DNA from 2 places in the Mesorhizobium sp. B2-5-4 genome. Region 2 is predicted to be linked to the other one. Evidence: riboswitches for the same ligand, from Rfam matches in the RefSeq annotation. Region 2 holds a riboswitch; the other holds the start of a gene.
The links. Region 2 has a riboswitch for cobalamin ahead of FJ492_RS04740 (DUF1636 family protein). Riboswitches for the same ligand answer to the same signal wherever they lie in the genome.
Positions count from the first base shown of each region.

Region 1: another riboswitch for cobalamin. It lies ahead of FJ492_RS25380 (CbtB domain-containing protein); the one in region 2 lies ahead of FJ492_RS04740 (DUF1636 family protein).

Region 1 covers NZ_VFUR01000026.1:63,989-71,846, forward strand. The annotation lists gene cobD (threonine-phosphate decarboxylase CobD) at 1-810, opposite strand, end outside; gene cbiB (adenosylcobinamide-phosphate synthase CbiB) at 809-1,783, shown strand; gene cobO (cob(I)yrinic acid a,c-diamide adenosyltransferase) at 1,780-2,394, opposite strand; gene cobU (bifunctional adenosylcobinamide kinase/adenosylcobinamide-phosphate guanylyltransferase) at 2,396-2,911, opposite strand; gene FJ492_RS25375 (CbtA family protein) at 2,904-3,707, opposite strand; gene FJ492_RS25380 (CbtB domain-containing protein) at 3,723-3,902, opposite strand; cobalamin riboswitch at 3,938-4,136, opposite strand; gene FJ492_RS25385 (aromatic ring-hydroxylating dioxygenase subunit alpha) at 4,279-5,448, shown strand; gene FJ492_RS25390 (MFS transporter) at 5,453-6,652, opposite strand; gene FJ492_RS25395 (DUF1624 domain-containing protein) at 6,887-7,858, shown strand, end outside.
Region 2 covers NZ_VFUR01000003.1:30,376-38,233, forward strand. The annotation lists gene nuoF (NADH-quinone oxidoreductase subunit NuoF) at 1-196, opposite strand, end outside; gene FJ492_RS04710 (NADH-quinone oxidoreductase subunit E) at 208-1,491, opposite strand; gene FJ492_RS04715 (NADH-quinone oxidoreductase subunit D) at 1,492-2,682, opposite strand; gene FJ492_RS04720 (NADH-quinone oxidoreductase subunit C) at 2,683-3,285, opposite strand; gene FJ492_RS04725 (NADH-quinone oxidoreductase subunit B) at 3,290-3,871, opposite strand; gene FJ492_RS04730 (NADH-quinone oxidoreductase subunit A) at 3,862-4,227, opposite strand; gene FJ492_RS04735 (winged helix-turn-helix domain-containing protein) at 4,563-5,762, shown strand; cobalamin riboswitch at 5,792-5,999, shown strand; gene FJ492_RS04740 (DUF1636 family protein) at 6,037-6,471, shown strand; gene cobW (cobalamin biosynthesis protein CobW) at 6,468-7,505, shown strand; gene cobN (cobaltochelatase subunit CobN) at 7,524-7,858, shown strand, end outside.

The DNA of each region.
Region 1 (7,858 bases), on a different contig from region 2:
CCGGCCAAACAGCGCATCAACCCGCACCACCTCGTCCGCCAGCGACGCCCGCATCGCATCTTGCCAGCCGAGATCGGCGAGCGCGCGGATGCCGTATTCCAGCGCCGGTCCGGCGACGGCCCACGGCCCGAACTGCATGTGCAACCGTTCAGCCGTCGTCGCATCGGCAAGCGCGAACCCAAGCCGCAGGCCGGCCAGACCAAAGAACTTGCCAAAGGAACGCAGCACGACAATGCCGGCCTGGACGACGTCGGCGGCGAGGCTGTGTTCGCGTGGACCGACATCCATGAACGCCTCGTCGACGACCAGCAGCCCGCCCTTGGCGCGAAGTCCGTCAGCCAGCATCAGCAGCCGGTCGCGCTCGATGATGCGCCCATCCGGATTGTTCGGATTGACGATGATGGCGAGGTCAGCGTCCGCCAGCGCCGCGAAATCGCTGACCTCGACCACCTCATGCCCGGCAATCGCCGCCGCCCGGGCGTGTTCGGCATAGGTCGGCCCCAGCACCATCGCCTTGCCGGGCCTCACCAGCGAGGCCACGCGCGGCAGCAGGATTTGGGTCCCGGGCGCCGCCACCACGTTTCCCGCGGAAGGCGCGCCATAGGTGTTGGCCGCGATCTCTATCAGTTCGCGCCCACGCGCGGCCTCCGGCAACCGCCACAGGGAGGTGGCGGGCAGGTCGAAAAGCGGGTAGGAGTGCGGATTGATACCGGTCGAGAGGTCGACGAAAGGCAGCACGGCATTGGGGAAAAGCGCCCTTGCCCGGCCAAGACTTCCACCATGGTCCACCGCTCCTTCAAGAAGCTTCATGTCTGTCCTGATCGCTTTCCTGTCATTGGTTGTCGAATTCGCCCTTGGTTATCCCGACTGGCTGTTTCGCGCCATCGGCCATCCGGTGACGTGGTTCGGCAGGCTGATATCCTTTCTCGACTTGAGGCTCAACCGCGCCACTGATCCCGACGCACTGCGTCGTCAACGTGGTGTCCAGGCGCTTTTGGTCATCGTGCTGGTGCCGGCGCTGACAGGTCTTTGCGTGCAGCTCGTTCTGCTCTGGTTCGTCCCCTTGGGATGGATCATTGCCGTCCTTCTGGCAACATCGCTTCTGTCGCAGAAGAGCCTGCATGAACATGTCGAAGCCGTCGCCGACGCGCTCGACAGTGGAGGCCTCGACATGGGCCGCGCCGCCGTCTCGCGGATCGTCGGCCGCGATCCCGAAACGCTGGACCGGGCAGGCGTCTGCCGTGCGGCGATCGAAAGCCTGGCGGAGAATTTTTCCGATGGCATCGTCGCCCCCGCCTTCTGGACCGGCGTTGGCGGGCTGGCCGGCGGCGCCGCCTACAAGGCGGCCAACACCGCCGATTCGATGATCGGCCACCACACCCCGCGCCACGAGGCGTTCGGCTGGGCGGCGGCGCGCTTCGACGATTGGATCAACCTGCCGGCATCGCGGCTGACGGCGCTGCTGATCGTGCTCGCTTCCTTCTTGGTCGAGGGCGCCGACCCCCACTGCGGCTGGCAAGCGGTACGGCGCGACGCGAAAAAACACCGCTCGCCCAATGCCGGCTGGCCCGAAGCGGCCATGGCCGGCGCGCTTGGGCTCGCGCTTGCCGGACCACGCAGCTATGGCGGTGTCATGGTCGACGACATCTTCATGGGCGAAGGCGGCCGCAGCGATGTCGACAGCGGCGATATAAGGCGCGCGCTGCAACTCTACCGTGTCGCTGATTTCCTGCTGATTGGCTTGTTCGGCCTAGTCGCGGTGATCGCTGTTCTGGTTTTTTAAAACTCGATGCCCTGCTGAGCTTTCACGCCCGCCGAGAAATGATGCTTGGTGACGCCCATCTCGGTGACCAGATCGGCAGCCTCGACCAGCGCTGGCTTGGCGTTGCGGCCGGTGATGACGACATGCAGACCCTCGCGCCGGCCCTTCAGCGCCGCAACCACCTTGTCGAGATCGAGATAGTCGTAGCGCAACGCAATGTTGAGCTCGTCGAGCACGACAAGGCTGATCGAGGGATCGTCGATCAATTCCAGCGCCTTGGCCCAGGCGGCTTCGGCGGCGGCGATATCGCGCTTCAGGTCCTGCGTCTCCCAAGTGAAACCCTCGCCCATAGCATGCCAGACCACGCGGTCGCCGAAGGCGGCAAACGCATCCTTCTCGCCGGTGTGCCATTTGCCCTTGATGAATTGCACGACGCCGACGCGCTTGCCGTGGCCGAGCATCCGCAGCGCCAGCCCGAAGGCGGCCGTGGTCTTGCCCTTGCCGGGACCGGTGTTGACGATCAGCAACCCCTTCTCGACCGTCTTGCTCGCAACCTCGGCGTCCTGCACCGCCTTGCGCTTGGCCATCTTGGCGCGATGGCGCTCTTCATCCTTGTCGTCGATATCGGTCATTTCACTTCACCTTGAGCGGTAGCCCCGCCACCATCAGCAGCACCGTGTCGGCAACCGCGGCGACCCGCTGGTTGAGCCGGCCGGCGTCGTCGCGAAAACGCCGCGCCAGCGCATTGTCGGGCACGATGCCTTGCCCGACCTCGTTCGACACCACGAACCACGGTCCGCGCGGCCGCGACAGCACGTCGGCCAGCCGTCGGCACTCCGCCTCGACGTCGTAATCGGCCAGCATGTGATTGGTCAGCCATAGCGTCAGGCAGTCGACAAGCACCGGCCGATCATCCGGCAAGGCCTCCAGCGCTTCGGCAAGGTCGAGTGACGCATCGATGGTCGACCAGCCCTCACCGCGCCGCGAGCGGTGCACCGCGATGCGCTCGCGCATCTCATCGTCATAGGTTTGCGCCGTGGCGACATACGTCCATGGCGGGGGGAATGCCGTCACCAGGGTTTCGGCGTGCGCGCTCTTTCCGGAGCGCGCGCCACCGATGATGAAAGTCAGCTTGCCGCGATCAGGCAAAGCTGTCGCGCAAGCTGGTCGCCGTGCCGGTGAAGCGCCTGCGCACCACGCCCACGACCGCGCCGAGCACCAGCCAGAACACCAGATTGGTCACCGTCACCGCCACCACGAACTGATGGTGCAGGCCTTCCGGGATAGGCGTCTCGAAACTGTCGGGCTGCGGCGCGCCGACGATATGCGGGACGACGATCAGCAAGACGGCGAAGATGGTCAATGGTAGCGATCTGCGAAACACGATCAGGCCAAGGCCGATAGCGGTCGCCGCGGCCGTTGCCGTCCACCAGATCTGGCGCGCAAGCAGATCGGCCGCCGGCATCGCCGGCAGTTCCGGCTGCAGGCCGAGGCCTGGTGCCAGCGTGAACACGGCAAAGCCGGCCAGCCCCCAGAATACGCCCTGGCGCCAATTGCCGACGCCGCCGGCAAACTCGGAAATCGCGACCAGGACCAGCGCGAAGCCGATGCCGGTGACGATATTGGCAACCACGCTGAAGGCAAAACGCTCGACACCGTCGGCCGGCGCCCAGCCTTCGTCTTTCTCCGCCGGTGCCGTGACTTCGGCGGGTGCTGGCGCGGCAGAACTCATCGCATTCCCAGCGGGCGCGACCGTGCTCACCGCATCGTTGCTCGCCGCCGGTGCAGCCGCGTGGTCATGGTGATGGCCGCCGCCGGCCTGTTCGTAGACTTCCGCCTTGAGGATCAGCGGCACTGTCGCATAGGCCTGCATGCAGGCGAGAACGACACCCGCCACGAGCCCCGCGATCGCCGCGACGAACACGACGTTGCGAAACAGATTCATGATGTCAGATCCTCGTTAGTGGCAGGGAAACGCCATCGAGTGGCGATAGTCGTGGGCGGCATTGTGGACCGCATCGATATGCGAGAAACCGACAAAGCCGACGACGAACATGCCGAGCAGCGCCGCGAGCGCGAGCTGCATGAAGCGCGACTGCGAGGAGACGGAGGCGCCGAGGGAGACGGAAGCGGTAGTCATGTCTTGTCCTTTCGCCCTCCACCCGAGGGCATCGAAGTCAGTTTCCTGTCGCCGGCAGGTCTCCTGGCTCGCGGATAAGCGCCCTTCCCCACCTTCCCGAGGAAAACCCTCAGTGGCATATGGAGAGGACTACCGCACACAGTTGCGGGGGCAGCCACGGCATTGGACAGGAATTCCTGTCCGCACCGCATTCCCTCTTGGCTCCAAAAAGGAACCGACGACGTTGGTGACTATAGGGAAATTTGCCGCGCGCGGCAAACCAAATTCCGACAGTCGCCAGCGCAGGAGCGTCGTATCGGCGAAGCCGCTCCATCCCGTCCTGATTGACAAATTTTCTAGTCGGGTGTCGGCTCGCAACCCTCACAGGAAGCCAGCCATGCAGCCCAATGCCAGCGAGCGCGAGCCCTATAACGGCCTGACCCGAACCGAGCCGACGCTGCCGTCATCGGCCTATTGGGACCAGGAGAACTATCAGCGTGATCTCGATGCCATCTGGTACAGAAATTGGCTGCTCGTCTGCCGCGAGACCGACCTTGCCCAGCCTTTGGCATTCCGCACCTTCCGCGTCGGTACGCAGGAAATCCTTGTGCTGCGCGACGACGCCGGCGAGTTGCATGCCTTCCACAACACGTGCCGGCATCGCGGTTCGCAGCTTTGCCAGGAAAGCGAAGGACGCCTGAAGGCGCGGCTGATCACCTGCCCGTACCATGCCTGGTCCTATTCGCTGCGTGGCGATCTGGTGCGTGTACCGTCGAAATCGCTGCCTGACGGCTTCGACGAGGCCGACCACCCGCTTTACCGCGTTGTACTCTCGGTGCGGCGGGGCTTCGTCTTCGTCAATCTTGCTGAAGATGCCGCCGGCTCAGTGCAGTCATCCTTCGACCCGGCCTCCGGCGACCTCGGCAACTGGCCGCTGGACACGCTGGTGTCAGGCCATGTGCTGCGCAAGGTGATGAACTGCAACTGGAAGATTTTCTGGGAAAACTTCAACGAGTGCCTGCACTGCCCGGGCGTCCACAAGGACCTGTCGCGGCTGGTGCCGATCTATGGCCGCGGCCTGATGAGCCGGCATGACGATCCCGAATGGACGCGCCATGCAGACAATGATGCGCCGGAATTCTCCGGCGGCCTGTGCGCCGGGGCTGAAACATGGTCGCGTGATGGGCAGACGCATGGGCCGGTTTTCCCCGGCTTGACGCAGGCGGAACGCACCGCCGGCCAGACCTACGCCACCAGCCTGCCCTCGATGTTCATCGTCGGCCATGTCGACTATGTCAGGACCGTGCGGCTGGTGCCGCTCGGTCCCGAACAGACCGAATTGACCGCCGAATGGCTGTTCTCGCCCGAGGCGCTCGCCGCCACCGATATCGACAACATCGTCGCCTTCGGCACACAGGTGCTGGAGGAGGATGCCGCGATCTGCGAGGTCAACCAGAAGGGCCTGCGCTCGATGCGTCATACAGCCGGCGTGCTGATGCCCGAGGAATATGAGCTGCACCGCTTCCACAATTGGGTGCGCGAGCGCCATGCTGAGCTTTCGCTCTGATTTTTTAGAGGGATTTAGGCAGGTAGCGCCAGGTCATGAGGCCACAAAACGCCGCCAGTAGGCCGAGCGTGACGAACACCGATCCCAATCCGAAGAAGGCCAGCACCACCGAATAGACCAGCGGCGGCGTCAATTCGGAAAAGTCGAGATAGGTGCGGTAGACCGCCGCCATCTGCGCGCGTTCATAGGAGCGCACCGAGCGCATGAAGGCGGTCGAGCCCAGCGCGTCGAGCGCGATGGTGAAGAAGGCGCCGCACAACAGGAAGGCGCCGGTCAGCAACGGCTCTGCCGCTCCGACCGTGCCCGCCGCCAGCAGCGACGCCGACATGGCGAAATAGGCAAACGTCATGGTGCGTCGGCCGCCAAAGCGTTTTCCTGCCTTGCCCCAGAAGATCGCCATGAACAGCAGCGCATTGCCGGCCGAGACCAGCAGGCCGCCCGCCAGTTCACCCTCGCCGGTGATCACCATGAACAGCGGTCCATAGACGAAGAACGTCGTCCAGAAGCACGACCGGCCGAAGGCGATCAGCCAGGCGAGCCTGAGCCTTGGCTGCGCCACGAAGCGGCCGATGTTGGCGAGCGGATTTGCCGGCCGCGTCTTGCCCGGGCGGATCGACGGGTTGTCGCCCAGCCGGTAGGTCCAGAACAGCGCCAGCAAAGCCATGGCGAAAACCGCCACCGCGCCATGCGCGGCATAGATGCCGAAATGCGCATAAAGGAAAATGCCAAGCGTCGGCCCGCCCGTCCAGGCAACCATCGACCACGCCATGCGCAGCGATTCGGCCTGCATGAAGTCGGTCTTGCGGATGTGGTCCATGATGTAGAGGTTGAGTGTGATCGACAGCGCACTGGCGCCCATGACGCGGCACAGCATGCCGGCGAGTTGTCCAGCGAGCGTGTGGGTGACGAAGAACAGCGAGCCGATGGCGAGCAGGCAGGCGCCTGCCGTGTAGACCCAGCGCCGCGCGAAGCGGCGGATCAGCATCGGCATGAACAAGGTCACCGACAGGCCGAGCATGGATACGACGGTGTAGAGGATCGAGACGATCTGCTCGTTGTGGAGTATCTCGTAGGCCTGGATCGGGATGACGCTCGACACCATGGCGCGGGCGAAGGACTCGACCGCGTAGAGCGAGGCGAAGGTGCGCGCATCCGCGGCCTTGAGGGCCGGAAGCCAGATCGGATGGCGCACATGCGTGGACATTGCTTCCCCAAAGCAGAATCGCGGCGTCAAATCTGCCGTGGACATTTCAGGCCTGTTAAGAGGAAACCGACGCACACCCGGCAAAAAGCGAAGCCGGTCAAAGGCTTTCCCGCGCTGGCCCAATTCGGCGGCTGGCGCGGGCTCCGCCGCGCGGTCAGGCCAAGGCGACCGGTCTTCTTCTATCCAGTGCAACCGTGATAGTCGTCTTGGAGGGCTGAATCAGATCGCGAGACCATGAGCATCCACACGCCGACCGCACCCGTTCCGCAGCCATCGAAGCGCATCGTTGCCATCGATATTTTGCGCGGCATCGCGCTGATCGCGATGGCAAGCTACCATTTCACCTGGGACCTGGAATTCTTCGGTTACACCGACCCCGGTCTCACCGCCTTCGGCTGGTGGAAGATCTACGCCCGCTGCATCGCCTCGACCTTCCTGTTCCTTGTCGGCGTCAGCCTCTATCTCGCCCATGGCCGACAGATCCGCTGGAACTCCTTCTGGAAACGGTTCGCCATGGTCGCCGGTGCGGCGGTCGCCATCTCGGTCGTCACCCGCATCGCCACGCCTGACGGATTCATTTTTTTCGGCATCCTGCATGAGATCGGGCTCGCCAGCCTGCTTGGCCTCGCCTTCCTGCGCCTGCCGGCGCTGCTGACGCTTGTCGCCGCCGCGCTGGTCATCGCGGCGCCCGTCTACCTGCGCTTCGAGGCACTCGATCACCCTTGGCTGTGGTGGATCGGCCTTTCCGCCGTCAATCCGCGCTCCAACGACTACGTGCCGCTGTTCCCCTGGTTCGGCCCGGTGCTTCTCGGCCTCGGAGTGGCGAAACTCGCTTCCGCTTCCGGCATACGGGCACGCCTGGCGAGCCTCGTGCCGGGCCGCTGGGCCAATCCACTGGTCTTCATCGGCCGCCACAGCCTGGCCTTCTACCTGATCCACCAGCCGCTGCTGATCGGTTGCGTCTGGCTGTTCTCGCAACTGATGCCGGCGCAAGTCGAGCCCCCGCAGGTCCTGAAAACCTGCCAGCGCTCGTGCGAGCAGATGCGCAACGCAACCTTCTGTTCGAGCTATTGCGGCTGCATGCTTGATACGCTGCAAAGCGAAGGATCTCTTGATCGGCTCTTCAACAACGACCAGACTGCGGACTTCAGGGCGCATCTGTCCGATCTTGCCGCAACCTGCACCGCCAAGACGGACGACAAGATG
Region 2 (7,858 bases):
ATTTCAGGCCGGTCGGAAAGCCGGCGCCGCCGCGTCCGCGCAAGCCCGACGCCTTCATCTCGTTGACGATCCACTCACGCCCCTTGGCGACGATGCCGGGCGTGTTGTCCCAGGCGCCGCGCGCCATGGCACCGGCCAGCGACTTGTCGAAGAGGCCGTAGATATTGGTGAAGATGCGGTCTTTGTCCTGAAGCATTTTTTCGTCCCTCAGACCGGCTTCTTGCCGAAGACGCGGATGTATTCGGCGACGCCGCCCTTCGCGAGCGCCTTGGCTTGGCGGACCCAGTCGTCGCGGTCGATGCGGCCCTGGAAGGAGAGATAGCCGTCGACCCACTCTCGTTCGGCCTTCTTCCACGACGCGACCTGCGCGAAGGTGAAGATGCCCAGCGTGTGCAGGATACCCTCGATCTTCGGACCGACCCCGGAGATCAGCTTGAGATCGTCGACCGCGGCCGGCCTGTCGATACCGGCCGGACGGTTCTTGTCCTCCAGCGATGGTTTTGCCGGCTTTGCGACTGGCACCTTGGCTTCCGGCGCCTTGAAGGCCGATGCCGGTTCGGCCCTGACCGTCGGTCCACTGCGCTGCTTGGAGACCTTCTCCACTTCCGGCGCCGCCTTGTTGGCATTGGCGGCCGAATGCAGCGGCGCAGAAACGCTCGCCGCCTTCTCCGTCGCCGGCGCCACCTTGGCCTTTGAAGGCGTCTTCAACACCGGGCTGGTCTCAGGCGCGTCGGTCTTCGGCTTGCTGGCATTGGACGGCGCGACAGGGGCACCAGCCGCCGGTGGCGGCACCGGCGCCGCGATGATCGCGCCGGGTGCTGCCTTGGCAGCCTTGGCTGCTTCCCGGGCCTCCCGATCGCGGGTCGACTTGAGGATAGCCTTTTCGCTCTTGAGCGTCGTCAAACCGGAGGCCGGCTCCGAGCCTGTACGGCCATTCTGCGGTCCGGGCGCCACCGAGGCCCCCTTGCCGGCATCGTAGAGATCGATGATTTCGGCCAGCCGTTCCGGCGTCAGATCCTCGAACGTGTCCTTGAACACCATGACCATCGGCGCGTTGACGCAGGCGCCGAGACACTCCACCTCCTCCCACGACAAGGTGCCCTTGTCGTTGGTATGGAACTGCTCGTGATGGATTTTCGAACGACACACATCCATCAGCGCTTCCGAGCCGCGCAGCATGCACGGCGTGGTGCCGCAAACCTGGATGTGCGCGCGTGTGCCGACGGGATTCAACTGATACTGCGTGTAGAAGGTCGCGACCTCGAGCCCGCGAATACGGGGCATGTCGAGCATGTCGGAGATGGTCTCGATCGCCGCCTTGGTGACCCAGCCTTCCTGCTCCTGCGCCAGCATCAAAAGCGGAATGATCGCCGACTGCTCGCGGCCCTTGGGGTATTTCTTGATCCATTGCTTGGCAGCCGCCGCATTCGCCCGGTTGAAGGCGAAGGAGGCTGGCTGGACGCTGGCTTCTGCGAGACGGCGGACTGACATTTAGCGATCGACCTCACCAAACACGATGTCGAGGGAGCCAAGAACGGCGGTGACGTCGGCCAGCAGGTGGCCGCGGCAGAGGAAATCCATGGCTTGCAGATGCGCGAAACCAGGTGCGCGCAGCTTGCAGCGGTAGGGCTTGTTGGTGCCGTCGGAGACCAGATAGACGCCGAACTCCCCCTTCGGCGCCTCCACCGCCGCATAGACCTCGCCGGCCGGCACGCGATAGCCTTCGGTGTAGAGCTTGAAGTGATGGATCAGCGCTTCCATCGAGCGCTTCATCGCCGCGCGCTTGGGCGGCACCACCTTGCCGTCGAGGTTCGACACCGGACCGGTGCTCTCCTTGCCGAGCAGCAGGTCGACGCATTGGCGCATGATCCGCGCCGACTGGCGCATTTCTTCCATGCGCAGGAGATAACGGTCGAAGCAGTCGCCGTTCTTGCCGATCGGGATGTCGAAATCCATTTCCGAATAGCATTCATAGGGCTGCGACTTGCGCAGGTCCCAAGGCGAACCCGAGCCGCGCACCATGACGCCCGAAAAGCCCCAGGCCCAGGCGTCGGCCAGCGAAACAATGCCGATATCGACATTACGCTGCTTGAAGATGCGGTTGCCGGTGAGCAACTTGTCGAGGTCATCGAGCGATTTCAGGAACGGGTCGATCCATTTGCCGATGTCCTCGACCAGTTGGCGCGGCAGGTCCTGGTGGACGCCGCCGGGACGGAAATAGGCCGCATGCATGCGCGAGCCGGAGGCCCGCTCATAAAACACCATCAGCTTTTCGCGCTCGACGAAACCCCACAGCGGCGGCGTCAGGGCGCCGACGTCCATCGCCTGCGTCGTCACATTGAGGATGTGCGACATGATGCGGCCGATTTCGCAATAGAGCACGCGGATCAGTTGGCCGCGCCTCGGCACCTCGATGCCGAGCAGGCGCTCGGCGGCGAGCGCGAAGGCATGCTCCTGGTTCATCGGGGCGCAATAGTCGAGCCGGTCGAGATAAGGCACCGCCTGCAGATAGGTCTTGGCCTCGATCAGCTTTTCCGTACCACGATGCAGCAGGCCGATATGCGGATCGACGCGATCGACGACTTCGCCGTCGAGTTCGAGCACCAACCTCAAAACACCATGCGCCGCAGGGTGTTGAGGGCCGAAATTGATGTTGAAATTGCGGACGGAGGTTTCGGCCATTTACTGCTTTGCCTTCTCATCCCCGGGCAGCACATAGTCGGTGCCTTCCCAAGGGGAAAGAAAATCGAAATTGCGGAATTCCTGCTTCAGTTCCACAGGCTCATAGATCACGCGCTTGGCCTCGTCGTCGTAGCGCACTTCGACGAAACCGGTCAGCGGGAAATCCTTGCGCAGCGGATGGCCTTCGAACCCGTAATCGGTCAGCAGGCGGCGCAGGTCCGGGTGGCCCGAGAACAGCACGCCATAGAGATCGTAGGTCTCGCGCTCGAACCAGTCGGCGCCTGGATAAACGCCGGTGATCGACGGCACCATCGTCTCTTCGTCGGCCTGCACCTTGACCCGGATGCGGACATTCTGTTTCGGCGACAGCAGATGGTAGACGACGTCGAAGCGCTTGGCCCGCGACGGATAGTCGGCGCCGCAGACATCGATGATCGAGATGAACTGGCAGCGCGCATCGTCGCGCAGGAAGGTCATCACTTCGACCAGGTCGCGCGGCTCGACATTGATGGAGAGCTCGCCATAGGCGAGCACCGCGTCATTGACGCGGCCGATCAGCTTTTCGCCGAGATAGGTCGACAGTTCGGTAAGGGATGCGGCCATGGATTTACCGTTCGATCGTGCCGGTGCGGCGGATTTTCTTCTGCAGCAGAAGAATGCCGTAGAGCAGGGCTTCGGCGCTCGGCGGGCAGCCGGGCACATAGATGTCGACCGGCACGACCCGGTCGCAGCCGCGCACCACCGAATAGGAATAGTGGTAGTAGCCGCCGCCATTGGCGCAGGAGCCCATCGAGATGACGTAGCGTGGCTCCGGCATCTGGTCGTAGACCTTGCGCAACGCCGGCGCCATCTTGTTGGTCAGCGTGCCAGCCACGATCATGATGTCGGACTGGCGCGGAGACGCGCGCGGCGCGACACCGAAGCGCTCCGAATCGTAGCGCGGCATCGAGGTGTGGATCATTTCGACCGCGCAGCACGCCAGACCGAAGGTCATGAACATCAGCGAACCGCTGCGCGCCCAGGTGATCAGCGCCTCGGTCGAGGTGACCAGAAAACCCTTGTCGGCAAGCTCGTTGTTGATTTCGAGGAAGAAGGGATCGTCCTCCCCCACCGGCTTGCCGGTGTTGGGATCAATGATACCCTTGGGCTTCGGCGCGACGAGGGTGCCTGAACTGTCGTTCAATCCCATTCCAGCGCTCCTTTTTTCCATTCATAGGCAAAGCCGATGGTCAGCACCGCCAAAAACACCATCATTGACCAGAAACCGAGCATGCCAATCTTCGAGAAGGACACCGCCCAGGGGAAGAGGAAGGCTACTTCCAGGTCGAAGATGATGAACAGGATCGACACCAGATAGAAGCGGATGTCGAATTTCATGCGGGCATCGTCGAACGAGTTGAATCCGCATTCATAGGCGGACAGCTTCTCGGGATCCGGGTTGCGGTAGGCTACCAGGAAGGGCGCAGCCAGCAGCGCCAGACCGACCACCAGCGCCACGCCGATAAACAGGACGATGGGCAGGTACGAACTGAGGAGTGCGTTCATGCAGCGGCTTTCCGTTGGCGCCAATCCACGTTGATTACAGCACCGGAGCTTAATGCGGAAGCGTGACAGTTTAACCGCTGAACCGTTTTAAGGAGCCTATGCTGCAACGCGGCGAGGGTTAGCGCAGCACTTCCAGCGAAGCAAGTCAAACCTTGTTCAAAACACCGAGCTGGACGGCAATCCGGGAGAAACTGGTCCCATACGCTCCTGTTTGATTTCCTTCGCCATTTACTCCACTTTTCTCTCCTGACAGGGTTGCCGCCAAAACCCTGCTAGCATGGGCTGGAATCACGCCTCGCAACGACGTTAGACAGGTCCATCAGAGACGCATCCGCATGAAGGAAAAGATCTCGCTTGCCGCCGCCCGGCGCATCGCGCTCGCCGCTCAAGGGTTTCTCGATCCCCGCCCCGCCGGTACGCCCGACCGCCGCCACTTCGCCCGCGTTCTGTCCCGCACCGGCCTGCTGCAGATCGATTCCGTCAGTGCGGTGGTTCGTGCCCATTACATGCCGCTCTATTCGCGTCTTGGCCCCTATCCCCTCGCTTTGCTCGACAACGCCGCCGTGACCCGCAAGCGCACGGTCTTCGAATACTGGGCGCATGAGGCCTCGTTCCTGCCGGTCGAGACCTACCCGCTGATGCGCTGGCGCATGCAGCGCGCCGAGCAAGGCGATGAAATGTATCTGGGGCTGGCCAAATGGGGCCGCGAGCACGCCGCCTACGTAGAAGAGATCTACCGCGAGGTCGTCCAGCGCGGCCCGGTCGCCGCTTCCGCGCTGGAGGGCCAGAAAGGCTCCGGCGGCTGGTGGGGCTGGAGCCACGCCAAGCATGCCTTCGAATGGCTGTTCTGGGCCGGGCGCATCACCACGGCGCACCGGCGCGGCTTCGAGCGCTTCTACGACCTGCCAGAGCGCGTGCTGCCGCAGGCGATTCTCGACCTGCCAGTACCGGCCGCCGAGGACGCGCATCGTGAATTGCTGCGCATCTCCGCCCGCGCCCACGGCATCGCGACATCAGGCGACCTGCGCGACTATTTTCGACTCTCCCCCGCCGACATGAAAGGCCGCCTGGAGGAACTGGTCGAACTCGGCGAGTTGCTGCCGGTCCGCGTCGAGGGCTGGGACAAGCCGGCTTACCTCTATAGGGACGCGCGATTGCCACGCAAGATCGAGGCCCGCGCCCTGCTGGCGCCGTTCGACCCCGTTGTCTTCGAGCGCTCGCGCTCAGAGCGGCTGTTCAATTTTCACTACCGGATCGAGATCTACACGCCGGCCGACAAGCGCCAATACGGCTATTATGTCCTGCCCTTCCTGCTCGGCGACAGGATCGTGGCGCGCGTCGACCTCAAGGCAGACCGGCCGGCAAGTGTCCTGCGTGCCCATGCTGCTTACGCCGAGCCCGGCGCACCGCCCGATACCGCCGCTCAGCTCTTCGAGGAATTGAAGCAGATGCAGGGCTGGCTTGGCCTCGAACGCATCGAAGTGACGCCTGCCGGCGACCTGGGCCCGGCGCTGTCCGACATCGCAGTGTCGTAAGCTCGCGTTGACACCGCTGCCCGCAAGAGCCTAAATCGGATCCAGACGGTCTCCTCTCGGCAAAGGGAGGAGCCAAGAGGGAATGCGGTGCGGGATTGAAAATCCCAAATCCGCGGCTGTCCCCGCAACTGTGAGCGAAGAGCCAAGGCCGAAAGCCACTGGGATTGTCCCGGGAAGGCGGCTACCCAAGGCGATGACCCGCGAGCCAGGAGACCTGCCGTCTGGAATGCAAGTATCCGATCGCCCGGCGGGTTTTCCGGGCAAGGAGCCTGATTTGGATCGCGACAGCAGTTTTTCGGCTGAAACAATGGACATTTCGTCCGGCGAGGATGATTCCCTGGCCGGCATCACTGTCATCGTCTGCGCCTCCTGTCGCGACGAGAGCGGCTCCGACGCCCGTCCCCGGGCCGGCGAACTTTTGGCCGAAGATACGCGCCGAGCCGCCTCGGGCGACAACATCCGCATCCGCACCGTCGAATGCCTCGGCAATTGCAAACGTCGACTGAGCGCCGCGATCCTGCGTGACGGCTGCTGGAGCTATGTATTCGGCGATCTGACCAGGACCAGCGGCGCCGATCTCGTCACTGGCGCGAAACTCTTCGCCACCTCCAGCGACGGCCTCATTCCCTGGCGGGGCCGGCCCGATAGCCTCAAGCGCGGCCTCGTGGCCCGCATCCCTCCCCTCGACATGCTGAAAGACTTGATATGACCGCATCCGTTTCCCGCGTTCCCTGCACCGTCGTCACCGGCTTCCTCGGCGCCGGCAAGACGACCCTGGTCCGCCATCTCCTGGAAAACGCCGGCGGCAAGCGTATCGCGATCATTGTCAACGAATTCGGTGACATCGGCATCGACGGCGAAATCCTGAAAGGCTGTGGCATCGACACCTGCCCAGAGGAAAACATCGTCGAGTTGGCCAATGGCTGCATCTGCTGCACCGTCGCCGACGATTTCGTGCCGGCGCTCGACCAGATCCTGTCGCTGACGCCGAAGGTCGACCATATCCTGATCGAAACCTCGGGCCTCGCTTTGCCCAAGCCGCTGGTCCAGGCTTTCCAGTGGCCGACAGTGAAGAGCCGGGTGACCGTCGACGGCGTCATCGCCGTGGTCGACGGTCCCGCACTTGCCGAAGGCCGCGTCGCCAACGACATGGACGCCCTGCAGGCGCAGCGCGCCGGGGATGAAAGCCTCGACCATGATGATCCTGTCGAGGAGGTGTTCGAGGATCAGATCGCCTGCGCCGACCTGATCATCCTGTCGAAGAGCGACCTGATGGACGCCGAGGGCTCAGCCCGCGCCCATGCCATCATTGGCGAACACTCCGCCCGCGCAGTGAAGATCGTGCCGACGTCTTATGGCAAGGTCGATCCCTCCGTACTGCTCGGGCTCGGTCTCGCCGTCGAGGACGACATCGAGAACCGAAAATCCCATCATGACGGCGCGTTCGACCACGAGCATGACGACTTCGACACGTTCATCGTCGACATCCCCTCGATCGCCAATCCCGACGACCTGGCAAAACGCGTCGCCGCCGCCGCCGAACAGGAAAACGTGCTGCGGGTGAAAGGCTTCGTCGAGGTCGGTGGCAAGCCGATGCGGCTCCTGCTGCAGGCCGTCGGCCAGCGCGTCAATCATTACTACGACCGGGCCTGGACCGCCGGGGACGACCGCCGCTCGCGCCTCGTCGTCATCGGCCTCAAGGGGCTGAACCGTCCGGCGATCGAACGTATCCTCGCCGGCTGATTTCAGGCACGGGCCGCGATGCACATCCTCACCACGACCTCCGCCTCGCTCGACGACCTCGCCGAGCCTGTCGATCTCCGGCAGGCGCCGGCGGATATCGTGGCCTTGTCCTTCACCGACAGCGATCTCGCCGGACTGGCGGCGGCATGGAAGGCCGACGCCGATCGCCTGCCGTCGATGCGGCTCGCCGCACTGCGCGACCTGCGCCATCCCATGTCCGTCGATCTCTGGATCGACAGCGTCGCCCGCCATGCCAAGGTCATCATGGTGCGCATCCTCGGCGGCTACGACTGGTGGCGCTATGGCTGCGACCAGCTCGCGGCAATCGCCCGCGAGCGCGACATAAGACTGGC